DNA from 3 places in the Paenibacillus kribbensis genome. Region 3 is predicted to be linked to each of the others. Evidence: riboswitches for the same ligand, from Rfam matches in the RefSeq annotation. Region 3 holds a riboswitch; each other region holds the start of a gene.
The links. Region 3 has a riboswitch for glycine ahead of gcvT (glycine cleavage system aminomethyltransferase GcvT). Riboswitches for the same ligand answer to the same signal wherever they lie in the genome.
Positions count from the first base shown of each region.

Region 1: linked by a shared signal. The riboswitch ahead of B4V02_RS05765 (alanine/glycine:cation symporter family protein) and the one ahead of gcvT (glycine cleavage system aminomethyltransferase GcvT) in region 3 are both predicted to bind glycine.
Region 2: linked by a shared signal. The riboswitch ahead of sdaAB (L-serine ammonia-lyase, iron-sulfur-dependent subunit beta) and the one ahead of gcvT (glycine cleavage system aminomethyltransferase GcvT) in region 3 are both predicted to bind glycine.

Region 1 covers NZ_CP020028.1:1,249,574-1,257,392, reverse strand. Annotated here, with positions in the region: gene mdcA (malonate decarboxylase subunit alpha) at 1-1,248, opposite strand, end outside; gene B4V02_RS05775 (ACP S-malonyltransferase) at 1,245-2,084, opposite strand; gene B4V02_RS05770 (LysR family transcriptional regulator) at 2,285-3,157, shown strand; gene B4V02_RS05765 (alanine/glycine:cation symporter family protein) at 3,304-4,722, opposite strand; glycine riboswitch at 4,881-4,975, opposite strand; gene B4V02_RS05760 (glycoside hydrolase family 1 protein) at 5,244-6,701, opposite strand; gene B4V02_RS05755 (Gfo/Idh/MocA family protein) at 6,746-7,735, opposite strand; gene B4V02_RS05750 (oxidoreductase) at 7,766-7,819, opposite strand, start outside.
Region 2 covers NZ_CP020028.1:5,169,494-5,177,312, forward strand. Annotated here, with positions in the region: gene B4V02_RS23015 (amino acid ABC transporter ATP-binding protein) at 1-541, shown strand, start outside; gene B4V02_RS23020 (transporter substrate-binding domain-containing protein) at 584-1,414, shown strand; gene B4V02_RS23025 (amino acid ABC transporter permease) at 1,539-2,198, shown strand; gene B4V02_RS23030 (amino acid ABC transporter permease) at 2,213-2,863, shown strand; gene B4V02_RS26855 (DUF6359 domain-containing protein) at 3,285-4,889, opposite strand; glycine riboswitch at 5,103-5,218, shown strand; gene sdaAB (L-serine ammonia-lyase, iron-sulfur-dependent subunit beta) at 5,430-6,131, shown strand; gene sdaAA (L-serine ammonia-lyase, iron-sulfur-dependent, subunit alpha) at 6,109-7,008, shown strand; gene B4V02_RS23050 (Ig-like domain-containing protein) at 7,105-7,819, opposite strand, start outside.
Region 3 covers NZ_CP020028.1:1,484,793-1,492,611, reverse strand. Annotated here, with positions in the region: gene B4V02_RS06700 (DUF6055 domain-containing protein) at 1-404, shown strand, start outside; gene gcvH (glycine cleavage system protein GcvH) at 637-1,032, opposite strand; glycine riboswitch at 1,336-1,523, shown strand; glycine riboswitch at 1,524-1,619, shown strand; gene gcvT (glycine cleavage system aminomethyltransferase GcvT) at 1,699-2,799, shown strand; gene gcvPA (aminomethyl-transferring glycine dehydrogenase subunit GcvPA) at 2,925-4,280, shown strand; gene gcvPB (aminomethyl-transferring glycine dehydrogenase subunit GcvPB) at 4,277-5,773, shown strand; gene ptsP (phosphoenolpyruvate--protein phosphotransferase) at 5,905-7,617, opposite strand; gene B4V02_RS06670 (HPr family phosphocarrier protein) at 7,610-7,819, opposite strand, start outside.

The DNA.
Region 1 (7,819 bases), 240 kb from region 3:
TGTTTCAACCATCTGCACGACCAATTTCCGGCCTTTGGAGAGCTCCGTCGGACGCTCGATCATGTCAAGCCAGGCAGCAGTCGCATGTCGCCGTCCCCGAGGATCATGTCCCATATTCGGCGCTCCTCCAAAACCGGACAGTCTGCCGGAAGTAACGGTAGACGAATTGCCTCCGCGGTCCATTTGCAACGTTGATCCGATAAACATATCTACAGCGAATTGGCCTGCAACCTGACACATCGCGCGGTTGGAGCGCATAGATCCATCCTTGCCGACGAAGAACACGTCGGAACGAGCCGCAATGTATTTCTCCATACCGACCTCGCCTCCAAAGCTGTGGATGCTTTCGACCCAGCCGGATTCAATCGCCGGAATCAAAGTCGGATGCGGATTCAGGGCCCAGTGCTTGGCAATCTTCCCTTTCAGGCCGAGCTGCTCGCCATAGGTCGGCAGCAGAAGCTCAATCGCTGCAGTATTAAAGCCGATGCCGTGATTAAGCGACTGCACCTGATGTTTTCCATAAATGCCCTTGATCGCCATCATGCCCATCAGGATTTGCAGTTCAGTAATATTCTGCGGATCACGGGTAAACAGTGCTTCCAGTGCGTACGGTTTGTTGGCTTGTACAATGACGTCGACCCAGGAGGCAGGAATATCGACTCTCGGCAGCTCGTCCACGATTTCATTGACCTGCACGATCACGATCCCATCCTTGAAAGCGGCCGCTTCCACGATCGTCGGAGTTTCTTCCGTATTGTTTCCGGTATACAGATTGCCCTCGCGATCTGATTTGTCTGCCGCTACCAACACCACATCTGGAATAAGGTCAATGAAGAGACGTCCGAACAATTCCAAATACGTATGGATGTCACCGAGCTTAAGCGTCCCGTCATCAATCATTTGCGCAACACGCAGGCTTTGGGAGCCACTGTAGGAGAAATCCAGCTTCCCGGCGATGCCTTTCTCGAAAATATCCAAATGTTCGGGTCTTGAAATGCTGGACATAATCATATGCAGATCATGCACCTTGCCAGGATCGACTTCCAGCAGCTTTTGGGAAAGGAAGGACGCTTGCTTCTGGTTATCTCCTTCCAGGACGACCTTCGCTCCTGGCTCGATTAGCGCCTCCATCAGGTCGACGATTCGGGAGGAGTCGATGTATTTTCCGTCCAGCCACTTTTCCACCTTTCCTAACTTTTCCTGCTTTTTATCACGTTTTTGTGACCAGGATCGCAGTACTTTATTCATTCTTCTTGCTCCTTCCATTTTCTAATCAGATACTGAGTCGCTTCCAGACCGATCTCGCACACGGCGATTTGCCGGGTATCCTTATGGGCTTGCTTGACAAGTCTGGAAAGCGTATTACCCGGCGGCATCTCTATAAAACAGTTAGCTCCCGATTCGACGCAGACAGCCGCCATATCCATCCACCGGACGGGATATGCTACGTTTAGGGCAAGGTCCTCCGCAATTTTTTCCTTGGCTGTCGTCTTTCTCCCCGTATGATTCACCAAATATGGTATTTGAGCGTCCCGCATGGAAAAAGTATGCATTTTCAGCAATAGCTTATTGGCTACCTCTGACATCAGCGGGGAGTGTGAAGGAATCGGAACCTTCAGAAGCACTGTCTTAGCGGCCCCAAACTCCTTCGCATGCATAAAAGCTTTATTTATCCCTTCCAATGAACCGGATATGGCGATTTGCTGCTCTGCATTCATATTCGAGAGGTAGACAGGCATCGTCTCGCTATGAGAAAGATCCACGGCTTGTTGAACCTCTGCCTTCGTAAGCCCAATAATCACACCCATTCCATAGCCTTCGGGGAAAGCCTCTTCCATCAACCGGGCACGGAGCCATACGATCCGAAGCGCATCCTCGAACGAGAGAACCCCAGCGATGACCGCTGCAGGAAATGCACCAATGGAATGGCCTGCCACGAATTGGGGCCGGATACCCTGCTCGATCAACCGGTAGGCAATTGCCGTCTCCTTAACGAAGAGTGCCGCCTGAATCCAGACGGTTGAGCCCATAGCCACCTCATCGTCGCGTAGTTCAGTTCCGATGATGCTTGTTGCCTTTTTCACATACTCGGGTACATCCTGGAGCATTCCAGGAACCTGTGACCCCTGGCCAGGAAATGTAAAAACGATATTCAGAATCTCACCACCTTTAGCGGATTCATCTTCTCTACATTGTCAATTGTAAGAAGTGAGCAAATACCTGTAAAATATATATATTCACATATGATCGATAACCTAATGGTTATAAAGGGGATTACTTCACTATGGATTTTTTGCAGCTTAAGTATTTTCAAGTGACCTCGAAGCATGAGCATGTCACACGTGCCGCAAACGAGCTGTATATCTCACAGCCTGCCCTAAGTAAAATGATTAGAAACCTGGAGACGGAATTGGGTGTGCAGCTATTTGACCGCGAAGGAAAACATATCGTACTGAATGAATATGGGAAGAAGTTCCTGAAAAGAGTGAACCAGTCGCTATCAGCGCTAGAGCAAGGCATATCCGAGGTCAAAGAAATGAAGAATGAAAAGGTAGAGGTCATTACGTTATACGTCGCCGTCGGCTCTATGCTATTGCCCGAGCTTGTCGGCAAGTTTCGCGATCTCTACCCTCAAATTAGATTTAACCTGACCCAGCACCCTGCGATGATCAAGAAAGGACTGGCGTACGATTTTGCGATTACGTCCGAAGAGTTGGCGAACAACGAGCATGCGATCCTGTTGGAGGAGGAAATTTTGCTTGGCGTACCAAAATCTCACCCTCTGAGCGCTCAGGACACCGTATTCCTGAAAGATCTAGAGCATGAGAAGTTTATCAGCCTTACACCTGGTCATTCGCTTAGGAAAACAACGGACCGCTTTTTTGCCCACACCCCTTTTGAACCGAACATCGTCTTTGAAAGTGATGATCCGGCTACGGTAAGAGGGCTGATTCAAACAGGACTTGGCATCTCCTTTATTCCTTCTATCCTGTGGAAGAATGTCGTAACCGAAGACATCAAGCTGCTTCAAATCAGGGAGCCTCGATGTATGCGCACCATCTATCTGTCCTATCCTGCCGGGGAGCTGCACACCGATATAGAAAAATCGTTTTTCGAATTCATCATTAGATTTTTCCAGAATATTGCTCAGCGTTGACGATTTAGAACCCACTGGCTGACTACGGCATTAATGATGAGCAGTTGGCTCTTTTGCGTACATCACTGTAACATTCAAAAAGGGAGTGTCCTCCAAGCCTGTGATGGCTGAAGACACTCCCTTTTGAATGTTATGACTTTCCATTTTTATGAATTGACTGTCTGTCCTTTTTCTTCTACCTGGATCGCTGCGCTTACACTGGCACCTGCAAGAATCCCCTTTTGCTTATTAGAATACAAGGAATCCATATAGGTTCGGGTTTCTGCAACTACGATGCCTGACAAGCCGAGCAGTGCAATCAGGTTGGGAAAGGCCATCATTGCGTTAAAGATATCTGCCAGCAGCCAGATGGCATCCAGCTTGATGAACGCGCCTCCGGCAACCAGTGCAATGAACAGATATCGGTATGGCTTAATCCACTTGACGCCAAGCAAATATTCAACACAGCGTTCCCCGTAGTAGTTCCAGCCGAGCATAGTCGTGAATGCGAACATAATCAGAATGATCGTGAGCAGCTCTGCCCCAAGCGGGAACGCGCTGGAAAATGCTTGCTGAGTCATCAGGCCCGCATCAGTAGGTCCGCTCCACACACCGCTTACCAACAGCGTCAGCCCGGTCATTAGACAAATAACCATCGTGTCAATAAACACACCTGTCATGGAAATCAGCCCTTGCTCCGCAGGCCATTTCGTTTTGGCGGCTGCGGCTGCAATTGGTGCGCTTCCCAGACCGGCCTCATTGGCAAAAATACCTCTGGCTACCCCGCTGCGCATCGCCAGCATAATGGTAGCCCCGGCAAAGCCGCCCGTCGCAGACGTAGTCGAAAACGCGGAGTGCAGCACAAGTGCGATTGCGGCGGGAAGCTGGTCCGCAAACCGAATCAGTACGATGATACAAATCAGTACGTATAAGCCTGTTTTAAAAGGAACGACCTTGGTCGATACCTTGGCAATGCTTTTGAGTCCTCCAATGGTAACCAGTGCTGTAAGGGTAGCAATAATCAACGCCGTTACAATCGGCGGAACGCCAAAGCTATTTTCGGTCGAAGACACAATGGCCTTGACCTGCGGGAACGTTCCAATGCCGAACAGCGCCACCAGCATGCCCGAGAAGGCAAACAGCATGGCCAGCGGTTTAAAGCGGCGTCCCAGACCATTTTCAATATAATACATCGGGCCACCGGAAAATTGTCCATTCCGATCCTTCACCCGGTATTTTACCGCCAGCACACCTTCCGCATATTTCGTAGCCATCCCGAAAAAGGCAGCCACGACCATCCAGAACAAGGCACCTGGCCCGCCCAGCTTAATCGCCGTCGCTACACCGACAATACTTCCTGTGCCAACTGTAGCCGCCAACGCCGTGCTCAGGGCCGCAAAGCTGCTTACATCTCCGCTGCCTTCATTTGGGGCCTTGCCAATCAGCTTGATCGCCAAAGGCAGGCGAAATACCTGCAGCATTTTTAAACGTATGGTCAGCCACAATCCCGTTCCCATCACGAGAATGATAAGCGGCGCTCCCCATATCCAACTGCTAATCGTTTCTAACACATGTACCAAATTCATTTCAACCCGCTCCTCAAGCATATTAAAAAACAAAAAAGAGTCAAATCAGCTGATTCGACTCCTGGAGAGGTTAAAGGCACGAAAAAATACAACCCTTTTGCGCAGGTTGCTGCCTCTACATAACTTATAAAAAAATAGGGCATCCCCTGTCACAGGTTATTCGCGTCTCTGTCCTTTTGCCTGAGAGTTTAAGCAGATGTTCTCTGCCGTGCACCTTCGGCGCCCAATTAAGGGTCTCTCCAGAGTTCTGTCCGTTTACGGTCCCGCTTGCTGTAATCAGCCAAGCACCTGAGAGTTTTGCCCCTTCGGTCGGAACCTTCGTTCCATCTCCCGCAAACATCAACCAGACATATGAAATTGTTTTTTATTATACAGAAAGCTTTCAGTTTATTACAAGTGAAAAATTTGTGAAGCCCTCTGAGATGCAGTCATCTGTCTGCACAAAAAAACGGGCACAGCAGAGTGCATCCTTACGATGTTCTCTGTCGTGTCCGTCGAAGACGATATGAAGTTACATAAAATTACAGCTCTTCACCATTCGTTGCAATTACATTTTTGTACCAGTTAAAGGAGTCTTTTTTGGAACGTTTGAGTGTTCCGTTACCGTCATCATCCAGGTCGACATAAATAAATCCGTAGCGCTTGGACATTTCAGAAGTAGACATACTTACAAGGTCGATAGGCCCCCAGCTCGTGTAACCGATCAGATCCACACCGTCGGCAATCGCTTCCTTCATTTGGGCAATATGCTGACGCAAGTAATCAATGCGATAGGTGTCATGTACAGAACCGTCTTCTTCCACCTTATCATACGCACCCAAGCCATTTTCCACGATGAACAGCGGCTTTTGATAGCGGTCATAAAACGTATTCAGCGTAACACGCAGGCCGATCGGATCGATTTGCCATCCCCAGTCGGAGGACTGCAGATACGGATTTTTCACGCCGCCAATCAGGTTGCCTGCTGCTTTCTCGCCTTCCGGGCCCGCAGATACGGTCAAAGTCATGTAGTAGCTGAAGGAGATAAAATCGACCGTGTTATTTTTCAAAATTTCCGCATCGCCGGGTTCTGTTTGCAGAACAATATTATTTTCTTCAAAATAACGGTTCATGTAGTTGGAATATTCCCCACGGGCATGTACGTCCGTAAAGAACAGGTTCATCTGATTTTCATGCTGGGCTTTCAGTATATCCTCCGGGTTACACGTATGTGGATAGCTTTCTATACGGGCTAGCATACAGCCGATTTGAGCGCCCGGGATGATCTCATGTCCCCGTTTGGTCGCCAGTGCGCTTGCTACAAATTGATGATGCAATGCTTGATATATCGCTTGCTGTTTGTTTTCTACACGGTCAATCACCACACCGCCGCCTGTGAACGGACTCATGGTCATTACATTGATTTCATTAAAGGTCAGCCAGTATTTTACTTTATCCTTATAGCGTGTAAATACCGTTTCGGCATAATTCACGTAATGCTGTATGACTTCGCGTCCCAGCCAGCCATTATATTTCTGAGTCAGACCTAGCGGTGTTTCATAATGTGACAATGTCACCAAGGGCTCAATACCATACTTGCGCAGCTCATCAAATACATTGTCGTAGAATTGCAATCCTGCTTCATTCGGCTCGGCATCATAACCATTCGGGAAAATCCGCGACCAGTGGATGGACATGCGAAATACCTTGAAGCCCATTTCTGCAAACAAGGCGATATCTTCTTTATAGTGGTGGTAGAAGTCCACCCCTTCACGCTTTGGAAAACGGGCATTTACTTTACCTGCCAGGATGTCTTCCAGACGTTCGGACGAAATCTCGATAGCATGATCGTTCTTGCGTTCTGCTTTGGGGACATAGGCAATCATATCTGCACTAGACAATCCCTTTCCATCTACGTCAAAAGCTCCTTCCAATTGGTTGGCCGCAGTTGCCCCGCCCCACAGGAAGTTTTTCGGAAAGCCTTTTAGCATCTTCGTCATCGTCTAAAAACCTCTCTTCTTGTTATATTCAAACTTCTTTTACGCTATTTCTGCTCATCCTCGAAATAAATACCATTTTGATGACGCAGCTCATTGCTGATTTTCTGAACCTCGATACTCAATGACTTTAACTCGTCATAACGAACCTGATCCTGTTCGGTGATGATCCGGTAAAATTCCCGCGCCTCGTGAAACATGAAATGATGAGTTTCCGGGGTGCTTACCGTATCCGTTACCTTGGTGCGAACGTCCAGTACAGACACCTCCGTAATACCGGAAACACCGCTGGAGATGAGAGTCGCCTGATCGCCGTAGATTTCCACACGGTTGGTGGTCACCGCATTTTTCCCCAGTTGAATCACCAGTGTAAAATCAGGATACGACAATAGGATCGGACCGCCTAAATCCACACCGTTCTCATGCTTTTTGGCACGGTACACACCTGATGTCGGCGCTCCGAGCAAATCAATGGCAAAATAGAGGGAATAAACCCCCAAATCCATCAACGCTCCCCCGCCGTAAGACAGGGAAAAGATATTGGGAACATCTCCTGACAGCAATTGATCGTACCGGGAGGAAAATTGCATGGAATACAAGGAGCCTCCCTGGATGCTGCCCACACGCTTCACGTTGTCCTTCAGCCGCAAAAAGTTTGGCTCATGAATATGACGGACAGCTTCCAGCAAGTAACAGCCATTCTGGTCAGCCAGTTCGTACGCATCCCGCAATTCTTGCTCGGTCAGACTGATTGGTTTTTCAACAATCGCATGCTTGCCATGCTCCAGAAACAGACGGGCCTGCGATATATGCAAGGAATTAGGTGTAGCGATATAAATGGCATCAATATCGGATTTAGCCATCTCTTCCAGACTGTCATACAACGTAATATTATCGAGCTGGCATGCTGCTGCAAACGCTTCACCCTTGTCCCGATTACGGACAAACAGGGCTGTAATCTCCCATTCTCCAGCTTCTTTTACGGCTTTAACCCACTCCTGGCTGATCCAGCCAGTTCCAATCATACCAAGCTTCATAGGTTGTAACTTCCTTTCCTGATGGTAGGTCTATCGCCGGAAATCAACGATGGACGGGGAAGGCTGCTTAAAGCCGCTTTCCAA
Region 2 (7,819 bases), 2.1 Mb from region 3:
ACCTGTACATGACAAAAAGATTGATATCAACGCCTTTCGCCGCAATATCGGGATGGTGTTCCAGCATTTCAATCTGTATCCCCACAAAAAGGTGATTGAGAATATTGTACTTGCACCCATGAAGGTGCTGGGAATCTCCAGGGAAGAAGCTACCCAAACAGCTATCACCTATCTGAAACGTGTCGGCATCGAGGAAAAGGCACAGAGCTATCCCGCTCAATTGTCCGGTGGGCAGCAGCAGCGGGTTGCAATCGCCCGCGGGCTCGCAATGAATCCAAAAATTATGCTGTTCGACGAGCCTACTTCAGCTCTTGATCCCGAAACCATCGGGGAGGTACTGGATGTCATGCGCTCGCTCGCCCATCAGGGTATCACAATGGTCATCGTCACGCATGAAATGGGCTTTGCCCGCGAAGTGGCGGATCGCGTGATTTTTATGGACAAAGGACAGATTTTGGAAGACAGTCAGCCTGCCGAATTTTTTCAGAATCCGGGTGAAGAACGGGCTCGCCTGTTCCTGAGCCGTTTGATTCATCATTAAACAGACTACCAATGTGGCGTAAATCGAAAGGGGATCGTTCTAATGAGAAAAGGATTTCAATGGAGTGCTTTGGTACTGGTAGCCGTATCCTGTCTGCTCGTCTTGGCGGGATGTGGAGGCAAGCAAGAAGCGGCAACGTCAGGGACTGAGCCGGCAGCAGCCAACGGGCTGGAAGCGATCAAGCAGCGTGGCAAGCTGGTCGTGGGTGTAAAATACGATACCAAGCTGTTCGGTCTGAAAGACCCGGCCAGCGGGAAAGTAGAAGGCTTTGATATCGACATCGCCAAGGCTGTAGCCAAACATATTCTGGGCGATGAAACCAAGCTTGAATTAAAGGAAGTCACGTCCAAAACACGCATCACCTTGCTGCAAAACGGGGACATCGACGCTATTATCGCAACCATGACCATTTCGGATGAACGTAAAAAGCAGGTCGATTTCAGCGACGTCTATTTTAACGCTGGGCAATCTCTGCTCGTGAAAAAAGGAAGTCCCATCACCGGGCTGGAGTCTCTGACCCCTGATACCAAGGTACTCGCCGTTAAAGGCTCTACCTCCGCCAAAAATATCCGCGAAAAAGCACCTAATGCAACGATATTGGAGTTCGAAAACTATCAGGATGCTTTCAACGCCCTCAAGGCAGGCAAAGGGGATGCGTTGACTACCGACAATTCCATTCTGCTCGGTATGCAGCAGCAAGACCCGAATTATACGCTTGTAGGCGGGAACTTCACAGAGGAACCTTACGGCATTGCAGTGAAGAAGGGACAGCCTGAACTGCTGCAAGCCATTAATGATACGCTCAAGGAATTAAAAAGCAGCGGTGAATACGATAAGCTCCACGAGCAATGGCTTGGGGTTAAACCCGAATAATACTCTTGTGAAGGAGCCGCAGGTTGCGTGCTCCTTCCTTTCTTTCTACTGGACACCACACCAGAAGGAATTCCATCCATCCCCGGATACCCCATAGCTTTTGGATAAGGAGGTAAATGCGCAGATGCTTACTTTTGATATCAACGTACTTTTCGATCATGGCGACCGTTTCAGAGAAGGCTTGCTTCATACCGTCCAGGCCAGCGTGATTGCCTTGATTGGCAGCTTTGTTCTGGGAGCTGTCATCGCCATCCTTCGAATTGCGCCTTTTAAATGGCTTAACTGGATTGGCACCGTCTATGTAGAGGTTATTCGTAATATCCCGCTGCTCATCGTGGTGCTGTTTTTTTATCTCGGGCTTCCCACTTTGGGCATCCCTTTGGACGGATTTGTATCTGGAACACTTGGATTGACCGTATACACAGCCTCCTTTATTGCGGAAGCCATACGTGCCGGCATTCAAGCTGTTCCCAAGGGGCAATTTGAAGCGGCAAGGTCCTCCGGGCTGAGCTATAACCAGACGATGATCAGCATTATTTTACCGCAAGCCATCAAAGTCGTACTGCCTGCGATTGGCAACCAATTCATTAATCTGGTCAAAAACTCTTCCGTGCTGGCCATTGTAGCCGGACTGGACCTGATGTATTACTCTGATCTGATTAACTCGGACACCTTCTTACCCATCACAGTCTACGCCATCACGGCGTTATTGTACCTTACATTGACGGTTCCGCTCAGCTTTCTTGTACTGTACATGGAGCGACGTCTGTCCAAAACATCCTAAGGAGGGAAGCCTGCATGGATTTCAGCGGATTGTTTGTATGGCCTAATGTGCGCTTTATACTGGAGGGCTTCCTGCTAACACTGGAGGTCGCCATTTACTCTATCGTGTTCAGCTTTGCTCTCGGTATTGTATTCGGCATCCTGCGCTATACGCGCTTACCTGTCATTTCACAGGTTGCAGCCTTTATCATTGATCTCATTCGCAATCTTCCATTATTGCTCATTATTTTCTTCATCGGCATGGTATTGCCATCCATCGGTTTTTCCATTTCTCTCAAGTGGGCAGCCATTACGGGACTGTCGATCTTTGAGGGGGCCATGATCGCCGAGATTGTACGCAGCGGCCTCAATTCGGTTCATAAAGGACAGGTGGAAGCCGCACGTTCCTCCGGGCTGAGCTATTCCAGCACCTTATGGCATATCATCCTGCCCCAAGCGCTTCGCCGCATGGTTCCACCCATTGTCAGCCAGTTTATTTCCCTTATCAAGGATACCTCACTGGCTGTCATAATCAGTTTGCCGGAGCTGACGCATAACATCCAGATTGTCGGCGGTCAAAATCAATCCTTCGTCATTCCGGCTCTGCTGTTCGCCGCCTTCCTATACTTTGCTGTCAATTACAGTATGTCGCTGATTGCACGCAGGCTGGAGGTTCGGACACATTAAAGCCTATTGGCATTCATCAGGGCTGCCGCCAGTTGGAAAGCTGTATCAGCCCGGCCTTTATCTTTTCAATTAATCACTTCACTGCTTCTCCCAGGTAACGATCAGAGCGATAAATCAGCTCAACCTGACCCTGAGGAGCTCCCCGTACAATAGGTATAATACAAAAGTGTGAATGGTCCAGAACTGCTGCAAGGGACTCGGGCTGTGGGGTTATGGCAAGTATATGGATATACCAATTATGGTTATGCTATGAACATCATTGAAAAAACCAATGATTCAGCAGCAGCGCGACCTTTCTGGCACAGAATGTAATATTATAACCAACCGCAGGTTAAATTTTTGTTAAGAAAAAAACCGCTTAATCCCCAAGGGATCAAGCGGTTGGCTTGGATTAGCTAGAGCCTCGCGTGCTCTTCGCTGGTTATGAAGCCGCTCCATAGGAGCCGGGCTTGTACGTTCTTGGATCATACCATTTGTAGCCTGCTGCCGGAGCAGACCAAGGCTCAGGCTGCGGTTCTGTAGAAGCCGCAGGCTCCTCGAACGGCAGAAGCTTCGTCGGCTGGTCCAGTGTCAGACCTGCCACATCGGACAGCTTCGTGTAGTCCTGCTTCCATGCAAGCCATTGGACGGTTTGCACCAGGAAGGTCGCATCGTCCACTTCCTTGAAACCATCATACGTCTTCTTCGACTGTCCGTTTTCCTCACGCACATATTTCGGCGTGGCGTCCTCGACAGGCGAAGAATCCCCGATGAATGCCGCCTTGCCCTGCCCTACCTTGGAGATAGCGGCAAAAGGTCCTTCAGCACGGCCTCCGCCGTTATAGACACCCTGGTCTACAGCATTGCCCCATTTTTTCGTGCCTGTGGGGATATAAGCAATCCCTTTAGCCTTGGTGGGGTCAATAATAGCCAGCGTAGATCCGGCATGCATCGCAATTGAGCGTACACCCTTGGTTATACCAAAAGACTGATCTGCGGCTACAATGTCGGAAGCGTTCACGTCACCAAGCGCATTGTAACGGAAACGAACGCCAAAGTTCGTCGCCAGCCAGTCGGAGCTGGTTAATCCCTGCATTGCTGGTGATGCAGCTTCTTCTGCCGTCATGCCTTTAGCCGGGTTGGAATAGGCCCCGCGACGGTAGCCGTTCATAACCTCGGAAGAATCCCAACGGTTTTTGTTGCGGTCTGCGTTATAGTGATCAGAGATGAAGAATACGCTGCCTCCGTTCTTCACATATTGCAGCAAAGCAGCCTGCTCGGATGCCTTAAAGGCAACATTGGCTTCACCGATGATGAACACATCATATGGGCGAAGCTTGTCATACGTTATGGCCTGCTCTCCATAGGTAAAAGGAATGCTGCGATTCAATTGGTCCACCGTAAAGCCTGCCTTGCGCAGCCCGCCTGCAAAATCGGAGAAGGCGCCATCAATGACCCAATCCGCAGCTCCAGCTGTCTGTGCGTGCGTATTATCGAACAGCACCTTTTTGCCTTTTCCATCCGGCAATGTAGTACCCGGTTGACCCGGAGTGCCAGGATCAGGCTCGCCCGGTTCACCAGGGTTTCCCGGCTCGCTTCCGCTCACCAGTTCCACAGCGCTTGGGCTTTTCACTCCGCCAAAATTGTTGTAGGCGCCAAGCGTACCCGTCACGCGGATTTTGCTGCCGATCAGCTCAGGGTGGCCTGAAAGTCCAAATTGCCCTCTGTACGCTGATGTAAGCTGTACATCCAATAGATTAGACGTATTGCGTTCATTGGCTTGATCAGCAATCAATACGTTAAAATCATTCGCAAACGGGCTGGAAAAGTTAGCCGTTTTTGATCCGGTCGCGTGTCCAACGACGTAGCCCTCTACCGTCACCGTACCCCCGCTGCTTTGACGCTGGAGTGCTTCTCCCACCGTTAATGCTCCCTCGGCACTAACTTGACCGAATGAAACGAAAATTCCGATCAGCAGTGATACAATCGCTGCTAGATGCAGCATTCCTTTCAAGCGTGAACCTGTGAAGCGCAAGCCTTTTGCCATACGTTAATATCCCTCCTATTATCCATAAATGGTATTGTCCTCTATCAGATTAGCTATCAACCTTCTAATTCCTTCCTGTTTTCATCCATAATTATGTAAAATTTAATTTTTTCTACGGGGAATGCGTTAGTTTATGTGAAAATTATCCTCCGTGATTGACAGCGGACACGGCATATATTACTCTAAGAAATAGTTGTAGAACGGTATACGCGAATGAAGATGACGGGAGAGTCCGTCCAGGAAGCCTATAGCCTGGAGGCACCGAAGGAGCAAGACGCCAGCACCCGGCTGACGGATAATCTCTCAGGTCCATGTATCGTCATCTGACGCAACTCTGGAGAGAGCGCAAGCCACCCAAGGGGTAAGGCGGTAATGACACCGCACGAAACTCTCAGGTAACGAGGACAGAGATAAGGGAAACTTCCTTATCCTGTCCTTTTTTGTGCTCACATCGCGCGTCACCATTGGGAACCGTCATATACGCGCAAAGACGCGGCAATACCATATATTATGGTACAAAAACATACAGGGGGCCACACCATGCGTTTCAAAGATGTATTTTCCATTATCGGCCCGGCCATGACCGGACCTTCCAGCTCACATACCGCAGGCGCGGTGCGGCTCGCACGCGTTGCCCGGCACTGGCTCGGCGCACAGCCTGACCGTGCCCGCATGACACTGTACGGCTCTTTTGCCGATACGTACAAAGGACATGGCACAGATCTGGCGCTCATCGCAGGGCTGCTCAATTATGATACGGACGACAGCCGCATTCCCGATGCCGAGCAATGGGCAGAGCAAGCCGGAATGGCGGTGGAATTCGCCTTTAGCGGACTACCCGCTCCCCACCCTAACACAGTCCGCTTCGAGCTGTGGAAGGGCGGGGATCAGCGCACGCTGCTGGGCTCTTCCATCGGCGGTGGAAGCATCCATGTCCAACAGCTCAACGAATTCCGGGTCAATCTGACCGGAGAGCTGCCTACGCTGGTGCTTCTTCACTCGGATAAGCCCGGTACATTAGGCGCGGTGACTTCGGCGCTCGGCGCGGCTGATATTAACATTGCCTATATGCACGTGGATCGCAAAGGCCGGGATGGTGAAGCACTTACTGCCATCGAAATGGACAGTCCTGCTACGCCTGAATTAATCGCGAAGCTGCGGTCCTTACCACATATGTACGAGATTAAAATGATTCATTTGAAAAAAGGAGCTGAATCTGATGCGATTTACCCATTTGCATGAAATCAGTGCTTTATGTGCTGAGGAATCCACCACGATTGGCCGTCTGATGATTCAAGAGCAGGCACAGGAGACGAACACTCCTGAGGAAGAAATCTTCCGCCAAATGTCTGATTATTATCAAGTGATGAAGGAAGCCGTTCATCGCGGTCAGACGCAAGACACTGTATCCCGCAGCGGATTGACGGGCGGCGACGGCAAGCGTCTGGCCGAATATTTGCGGGCAGGCGAAACCTGCTCCGGCGATGCCTCAGCGCTCGCCATGGCGTATGCCCTGTCCGTATCGGAGGTTAATGCGTCTATGGGTCGCATTGTCGCCACGCCCACTGCTGGCTCATGCGGAGTCATCCCCGGTGTGTTTATCAGTGCACAGGAGCGATTCGGCTGGGATGATAAGCATATGGTGCACGGCCTGTTCGCCGCTGGAGCCATCGGCTACGTGATCGCCAACAACTCCTTCATTTCCGGCGCGGAGGGAGGCTGCCAGGCTGAGATTGGCTCAGCCATCGGAATGGCCGCCGGCGCTATGGTCGAGCTGCGCGGCGGCACGCCTGAACAGGCCCTTCACGCCGTAGGTCTCGCACTTAAGAACACGCTCGGCCTGATTTGCGACCCCGTCGCCGGACTCGTGGAGATTCCGTGCATCGTGCGCAACGGGCTGGGAGCTGTCACCGCGCTTGCCGCAGCGGACATGGCCTTGGCAGGGGTGCGCAGCGCCATCCCGTCTGACGAAGTCATTGACGTGATGCTTGAGGTCGGCAGCGCCATGCCTTCAAAGCACCGTGAGACCGCCAAAGGCGGCTTGGCCCAGACGCCAACCGGCAAGCGTTTGACCGAGTCGCTTACACGCAACGCATCGACCAAGAAGAACAAGTCGTAGTTTTCAAGGTAAAATGATTGCTCGACACTTCCATTTTACCAAAGCAAAGGGGCGTCCCACAGCCATTTTCATGGCTTTTGGGACACCCCTTTGTTCTTACTGAACGGTCACCTGTACCTTCGTCATTTTGCCTGCATATTTGACCGTGATCACGGCCTTCCCCTTGCCCTGTGCCTTAATATTGCCGTCTTTGACGGTGGCGACAATAATTCTGGACGAGGACCAGACAGCCGGTTTGGAGACATCCTTTTCCGACTCATCCTTGTACGTGGCTGTAGCTGTCACTTTAGCTAGCTGCCCAGCCTTCAAATTCAAGGCGACTTCGTCCGTTTGCAAATATTTAAGTGTATCTACATCCACAGGTACGCTGATCACCTTTCCGCCGAACTTCGCCTGAATGTTAGCTTTACCATAGCTGACCGCGGTAACCTGGCCTTTTTTAACTGTAGCTACTTTGTAATTGGATGTTTTCCATTCAGCTTGAGTTGTAACATCCTTTTCTTTGCCATCACTGGATTTAACAACAATCGCGATGGTTTTTTGATCACCGGATTTGAGTGATAACGAGACCGCATCTGCTTCAATCCTTTGTGCTACGTCCACTTCCACTGTAAACGTAATGGTTTGCTTACCATAGGAAGCTGTAACGGTTGCCTTGCCGCTGCCATTCGCTTTGATCAAGCCCTCGCTAACCTCGACCACCTTCACATTGCTGGTAGTCCAAGTGGCATCCTTGGTTACATCTGTTTTTGTACCGCCACTTTTGACGCCTGTTACCTTCAGCTGCTTCGTTTCCTGGGCACCGAGCGCA
Region 3 (7,819 bases):
GAAGCGCCCAGATCGGCGAATCCGCTACCCTAAGCGGGTATGCGATTGCGGACGGTTCTGCAAAAATAACAGGTCATGGTCATGTAGGGGATCAAGCCGTTGTTACTGAACAAGCAGAAGTTTCGGAATATGGACAGGTGGTCGAAAGCGCTTTAGTGAAGGGATATTATACTGTGAGCGGTCATGCCGTAGTTAAGGGGCTTTCGATTGGTCACGGCGGGGTCAGCAAGCGAGAACATGGAGGAGCCACCGGACAGGCCGTTACTTACGGCGATTTCTTCGATGATATGGGATATACCATAAGTGGCGGTTCCTTTGCAGGCTATGAAAGTTTGGAGGCCTCTGTGAAAAACTTCAGAGACGGTTATGCCCGATCAGACGGCAAGGGCGGCTATATGCGCTAAAATGGCCAATCCGCAGACTAGAGTTTAAACGCCGGATACCGGCATGAACAAAACGAAAAATATTTGATATAAAATGACCTCATCCTCCACTTGACACTTCACCGTGGAATATGAGGTCATTTTTGGCTTATTCCTATCCGAAAAGAACTCTTTTGGGACAGCCCCATTTTATACAAGCACAAGCGAATAAACGACACTCTTATTCAATTTTCGACACGATATGACTTTATTATTACCCTTCGGCAGTCAATCTCTCGTACTCATCCGCAGACAATAGCTTGCCCAGAGCTTCCTCCACATCGTTGCTGATCTCGACCTCGATCATCCAGCCTTTTTCATAGGGAGACTCGTTAACCAGCTCAGGCGTAGTTTCCAACGTTTCATTCACCCTTAATACGGTTCCCGTCACCGGAGAAAACAAATCGGATACCGTCTTCACCGATTCAATGGTACCAACCTCCGCTCCTTGTTCAATTGCTGCTCCCTCCTCAGGCAACTCCACAAAAACAATGTCACCCAGTTGGTGCTGTGCAAAATCTGTAATACCGATTCGAACCTTTCCATCCTCTATACGCTCAACCCATTCATGCTCCTCCGTATACCAAAGCTGCTGTTTCACTTCGCTCATCCTGCTTCCGCCTCACTTCCAAGGGAATGTAATTGCTTCTGCTCACCTATACTAGACAGGTTAAGATTATGACAACAAGAATACCTATGTCAATAATACTAACAAAAATACTTCATATCACTGTAAAAAGCGTTGTAAACCAAAATACGACAAGGTACAACAAACGCTTACATATCCTTATTTATGTATTAAATGTTTTTTAGATTGATTTTCATGACATTTTTATTGACATTTTGAATGAATTTGCGTATTAATGGGTTATAGCCAATGCTTGTGGAAATACCCCGACAACTGCAAACGCGGATGAACGCGGAGGGAGAGACTGCCAGGATTCGCATAGCTGTTACTGCTTGTGAGACAGAGGTACATGCGAATCGGATTATGTTGTTATCTGTATCCATCGGTAACATACAATATTCCCGAAGGTAGCGCCGAAGGAGTAAACCTGCACGGCAGGTGAATCTCTCAGGCAAAAGGACCTCTGCCGGACGCATCTCTGGAGAGCATTCGCCATGGAGCGGATCACCCAAGAGGAAACCTGGTGCACACCGGGGTAACTTTCAGGTATCAAGGACAGAGCTGAAAAAAGAGTATGGACCGCCGTCTATACGTTTTTTTCAGCCTGTCTTTTTTGTTTAGCCGATCACACCGGATAGGAGTGGAAAAATGACTAACTTGCGAAGAACACCGCTGTATTCTTCTTACGGGACGCTGCCCGGAGTCCGTTGCATTGACTTTGGAGGTTGGGAGCTCCCTGTGCAGTTTAGCGGCATTCAAAAGGAGCATGAGGCCGTCCGCCAACATGCGGGATTATTCGATGTATCGCATATGGGCGAGTTTTTGGTTGAAGGCAAAGAAGCCCAAGCTTTTCTGCAACAAGTAACGACGAACGATGTCAGCCAGTTGGAACCGGGTCAGGCCCAGTACTCGCTCTTGTGTTACCCCGATGGTGGTGTGGTGGATGACCTGCTTGTGTACTGCAAAGGACCGGAGCGCTACATGCTGGTTGTCAATGCCTCCAACATCGACAAGGATTGGGATTGGCTTATGCGCCACGCGCCTGCATCCGTTCATCTCGAAAATGTGTCGGATGCCATAGCATTGCTGGCGTTGCAAGGCCCGGAAGCAGCGCGTATTATGGCAGCCGTGACAGATACGGATATAACCAATCTGGCCTCCTTCCGATTCCGTGAGAACGTGCAGCTGTTCGGAGTGAAAGCACTCGTCTCCCGCACCGGATATACAGGTGAAGATGGTTTTGAAATGTATATACCTGCAGCGGAAGCAGCCGCTGTATGGGAAGGATTGCTTCGCGCAGGTGAGTCGTATGGTCTGATTCCCGCCGGGCTTGGTGCCCGGGATACGCTGCGCTTTGAGGCACGGCTGCCCTTGTACGGACAAGAGCTATCTGCCACGATTTCACCGCTTGAGGCTGGCTTGGGCTTTTTCGTTAAGCTGGGCAAGGGAGATTTTATCGGCAGAGAAGCGCTGCAGCGTCAGAAGGAGCAAGGTATTCCCCGCAAGCTGATCGGACTGGAATTGCTGGATCGCGGTATCCCGCGCGCCCATTACCCGGTATTCGCGGAAGGACAGCAAATCGGTGAGGTTACAACGGGAACCCAGTCGCCAACCTTAAAGCGCAATCTGGGTCTGGCCCTGGTGGACAGCCGTTTTAGCACGCTATCCACACCGCTGGAGGTCGAGATCCGTGGCAAACGCCTGCGCGCCGAGGTGGTAGCAGCGCCTTTTTATAAACGTTCACACTGATCCTAGACTCTTTTCATTTCTATAAAGCGAACAAGGAGATATGGACTTCTGGATTTTCCAGTTCACGATTATGTATTAGCCAATTTACGACTTTACATTTTGCTTTTTGAAAGGAGCCAGAACCTATGAAGCAGCATCGCTATCTGCCCATGACCGAACAGGACCAAACCGAAATGCTGCGTGTGGTCGGCGTATCGTCCATTGACGATTTATTTAGTGATATTCCAGCAGAAATCCGATATCAGGGCGAGCTGCCCATGTCCTCTCGACTGGACGAAAGAGCCTTAACCCGCCATCTGGCCGAGCTGGCAGGGCATAATGCCAACACAGACACACATGTCAGCTTTCTTGGTGCAGGGATTTATGATCATCATATTCCGTCCGTCATTCAGCACATCACTTCGCGCTCGGAATTTTACACTGCCTACACTCCCTATCAGCCAGAGGTAAGCCAGGGCGAGCTGCAAGCCATATTCGAATTTCAATCGTATATTTGCGAATTAACAGGCATGGCTGTAGCCAATGCCAGCATGTATGATGGAGCGACTGCGCTGGCAGAGGCAGGCTCACTGGCCGCCTCTGCCACCCGCCGTAAACAGCTTATCGTATCACGAACCGTCCACCCGGAGGCACGTCAGGTATTGGCTGCCTATGCACGCGGGCTAGGCTTGGACATCGTGGAGATTGGCTATTCGGACGGTGTAACGGATGTAGAGGCATTGGCAGCGGCCGTATCGGAACAGACGGCGGCTGTTTTGGTTCAAAGTCCCAACTTTTTCGGAGCCGTGGAACATTTGAAGCCGATGGCTGATCTGATCCATGCGCACCAAGGGCTTATGGTTGTCAGCGCCAACCCGCTGGCGCTGGGCTTGCTGGAGACGCCCGGCAAGCAGGGTGCGGATATTGTCGTCGGAGACGCACAGCCGCTTGGCATCTCTCCCTCCCTTGGCGGTCCGACCTGCGGTTACTTTGCCGTTTCTCAGGCGCATATGCGCCGCATCCCCGGGCGTATTGTGGGCCAAACGACAGACCGCAACGGCAAACGCGGCTTCGTGCTGACCTTGCAGGCACGGGAACAGCATATCCGCCGTGAAAAAGCCACGTCCAACATTTGCTCCAATCAAGCATTGCTTGCTTTATCTGCATCTGTGTATTTGTCCGTTATGGGGAGACAGGGCATGCGGGAAGTCGCCGAGCTGAATTTGCATAAAAGCCGCTATGCATTGGAGCAATTGCTAAGCTTAAAGGGCGTAACTGCTTCCTTTAACGCGCCGACCTTTAACGAGTTTGCCCTTAAACTGCCTGAGGGTACGGATATGGCCAAGCTCCAGGCCGGATTGCTTGATGCGGGATTTATCGGTGGCTATGAGTTGGGCCGGGACTACGAGGAGCTTGCAGGTCACATGCTGATTGCCGTAACCGAGCAAAGAACAAAAGAAGAGATCGACCAATTTGTACACACCTTGGGGGGATTGCTATGACGCAGGCCGGACAGGATCAGAAGCAGGAGCTGTTAAAGGAACATGATCAATCACTCATTTTTGAATTGAGCCGTTCGGGTCGTATCGCCTATTCCCTTCCCGAATGCGATGTTCCCCAGCGCCCGGTGGCAGAGCTTTTGCCGGATTATGCGCTGCGCAGTGAGCCTGCGGCATTACCGGAGGTATACGAAGTAGACGTTATTCGCCATTATACCGCCTTGTCCCGGCGCAATTTTGGCGTAGACAACGGATTTTATCCGCTCGGCTCCTGTACGATGAAATATAATCCGAAGGTAAACGAGGATGTCGCCCGTTATGCAGGCTTCGCTAAAATTCATCCATATCAGCCTGAGGATAGCATCCAGGGGGCCATGGAGCTGCTGTATACGCTCCAAAACGATCTGGCCGCGTTAACCGGCATGGATGCCGTCACCCTTCAGCCCGCAGCAGGCGCCCATGGCGAATGGACCGGGCTGATGATGATCCGCTCCTACCATGAAGCCCGTGGTGAGCGTCGTAACAAAGTGCTCGTGCCGGATTCCTCGCACGGAACGAACCCCGCCAGTGCAACCGTCGCGGGCTTCGAAACGGTCACCCTCCCCTCGACCCCGCAGGGGCTGGTGGATCTGGACGCGCTGCGTCAAGCCGTAGGCAACGACACCGCTGCGCTCATGCTGACCAATCCGAACACGCTTGGCCTGTTCGAGAAGCAAATCGCTGACATTGCCGCGATTGTGCATGAGGCCGGAGGCCTGCTCTACTATGACGGCGCGAATTCCAACGCCATCATGGGCATTACCCGCCCTGGGGATATGGGCTTCGATGTTGTGCATCTCAACTTGCACAAAACGATGAGTACCCCGCATGGCGGAGGTGGCCCCGGCGCAGGGCCTGTCGGCGTGAAGCAGCGGCTCATTCCCTATTTGCCAAAGCCGATGGTTGTGCGTGATCCTCAGGGTACGTATCGCTGGGACCGGGAGCAGGGAGATTCCATCGGACGGGTCAAAGCCTTTTACGGTAATTTCGGCATTCTCGTCCGTGCTTATGCCTATATCCGCAGCTATGGTCCTGACGGCTTGAAGCGGGTATCTGAATGCGCCGTACTGAATGCCAATTATATGATGCATCGGCTGGCTCCGTATTTCGATCTTCCCTACCCGGGCCACTGCAAACACGAATTCGTAATGTCTGGACGGAATTTGAAAAAATTTGGAGTGCGTACGCTGGATGTTGCCAAACGCTTGCTCGATTTCGGCTACCATCCACCTACGATTTATTTTCCACTGAATGTAGAGGAATGTATCATGATTGAGCCGACGGAAACAGAAAGCAAGGAAACGCTTGATGGTTTTATCGACACCATGATTCAGATTTCGCGAGAAGCGGAGGAGAATCCCGAACTGGTGATGAATGCACCCTATACCACGCCAGTCACACGCTTGGACGAAACCACTGCCGCCCGCAAGCCTGTATTGAACTGCTCGTGCAGCTAAAAGTAAATTTAATCAAATACATGCAAAAAAGAAGCATGCAAAAAGGCCGGTATCTGTTGAGATACCGGCTGCTGTATGTACACAGCAATTTTTTGTTGGAAAAAGATATAACCCTTAAAAATGTGATACCCTTAGCCTTCAATACTTTGAACCAATTCAACAACCTGTTCGGCTGTTTGCATGTCCAAAGCTTTGGCAGCCAGTTTTTCCATATCCGCACGAGACAATTTGGAGATTAGACTGCGTGCTGGCAGAATGGAAGTTGCGCTCATGCTGAACTCATCGAGTCCCAGTCCCAGCAGCAACGGAATTGCTGTCGCATCCCCTGCCATTTCGCCACACATACCAGCCCAACGTCCTTCACGATGAGCCGCATCGATAACCATTTTCACCAAACGCAGAATGGATGGATTGTATGGTTGATACAAGTAAGACACGCGTTCGTTCATACGGTCTGCAGCCATTGTGTATTGGATCAGGTCATTCGTACCGATACTGAAGAAATCAACTTCTTTGGCGAATTGGTCAGCCAATACCGCTGTAGAAGGAATTTCTACCATGATGCCCAGCTGAATTTCTTCAGATACGGCTACACCTTCGGCCACCAGCTTTTCCTTTTCCTCCAGCAAAACAGCTTTTGCTTCACGGAATTCGTTCAGCGTAGCAATCATCGGGAACATGATGCGCAGGTTACCGTGTACACTTGCCCGCAACAAAGCACGCAATTGAGTACGGAAAATATCCTGACGATCCAGACACAGACGAATTGCACGGAATCCGAGGAACGGATTCATTTCTTTTGGCAGATCCAGATAAGGAAGTTCTTTGTCGCCACCGATGTCCAACGTGCGGACTACAACCGGTTTGCCTTCCATTTTTTCCAGAACGGTTTTGTATGCTGTGTATTGTACTTCTTCAGATGGAAGCTTATCGCGTCCCATATACAAGAATTCTGTACGATACAAGCCGACGCCTTCACCACCGTTATCCAGAACACCGGCTACGTCGTTAGGCGTACCGATATTGGCTGCCAATTCGACATGGACACCATCGACAGAAACTGTAGCTTCGCCGCGCAGCTTTCGCCACTCTTCGCGCTGCTTGTCGTATGCCACTTGTTTAGCACGGTATTCTGCAATGATCTCTTCAGAAGGATTCACGAATACGTGTCCATCCAGACCATCAACGATAATCAAATCCCCGCTTTTAGCTTGGGACAATATATTTTTGGTTCCTACAACCGCAGGAATTTCAAGTGAGCGAGCCATGATAGCCGAGTGCGAAGTACGTCCACCGATATTCGTTGCAAAGCCTTTAACAAATTCACGATTCAGCTGAGCTGTGTCGGAAGGTGTCAAATCTTCTGCAAGTACAATCGTTTCTTCGGCAATTTCTGCAGGGCTGACAAAATGAACACCAAGCAGATGATTGAGCACCCGTTTGGTTACATCACGCATGTCAGACGCGCGTTCTTGCAAATATGCACTTTTCATGTTTTCAAACATGGAAATAAACTGTGTAGCTACTTCATCCAAAGCATAGTCAGCATTAAGCTGCTCATCTTTGATTTTAGCTTTTACTGGATCGATCAGTTCCGGATCATTCAGGATCAACAGGTGAGAAGCAAAGATTTCTGCTTTTTTCTCGCCCAGTTCCTTTAATGTTTTCTCCTTAATCGTTTCCAATTCAGTTTGAGATTCTGCCAAAGCCGCATCCAATCTTGCGATTTCAGCTTCAACATCACCAACCGCGCGTCTCTCTACAGCGTAATTCGGATGCTCCAAAATAAACGCCCGGGCAATAGCAATGCCTGCCGAAGCGGCAATCCCGGAGATCTTAAGCATGAACTTCGCCCAGCCCTTCGTTAACGATTACATTTTCAAGAGCTTTCAAAGCTTCAGCAGCTTCAGCACCTTCACAGATGATATTGATGATATCACCTTGCTCCAGACCCAGGGACAATACACCCAGAATGGATTTCAAAGTTACTTTTTTACCATTAGCTTCGGCAAAAGATTCAGCACCGCTGAATTTGTTAGCTGTATT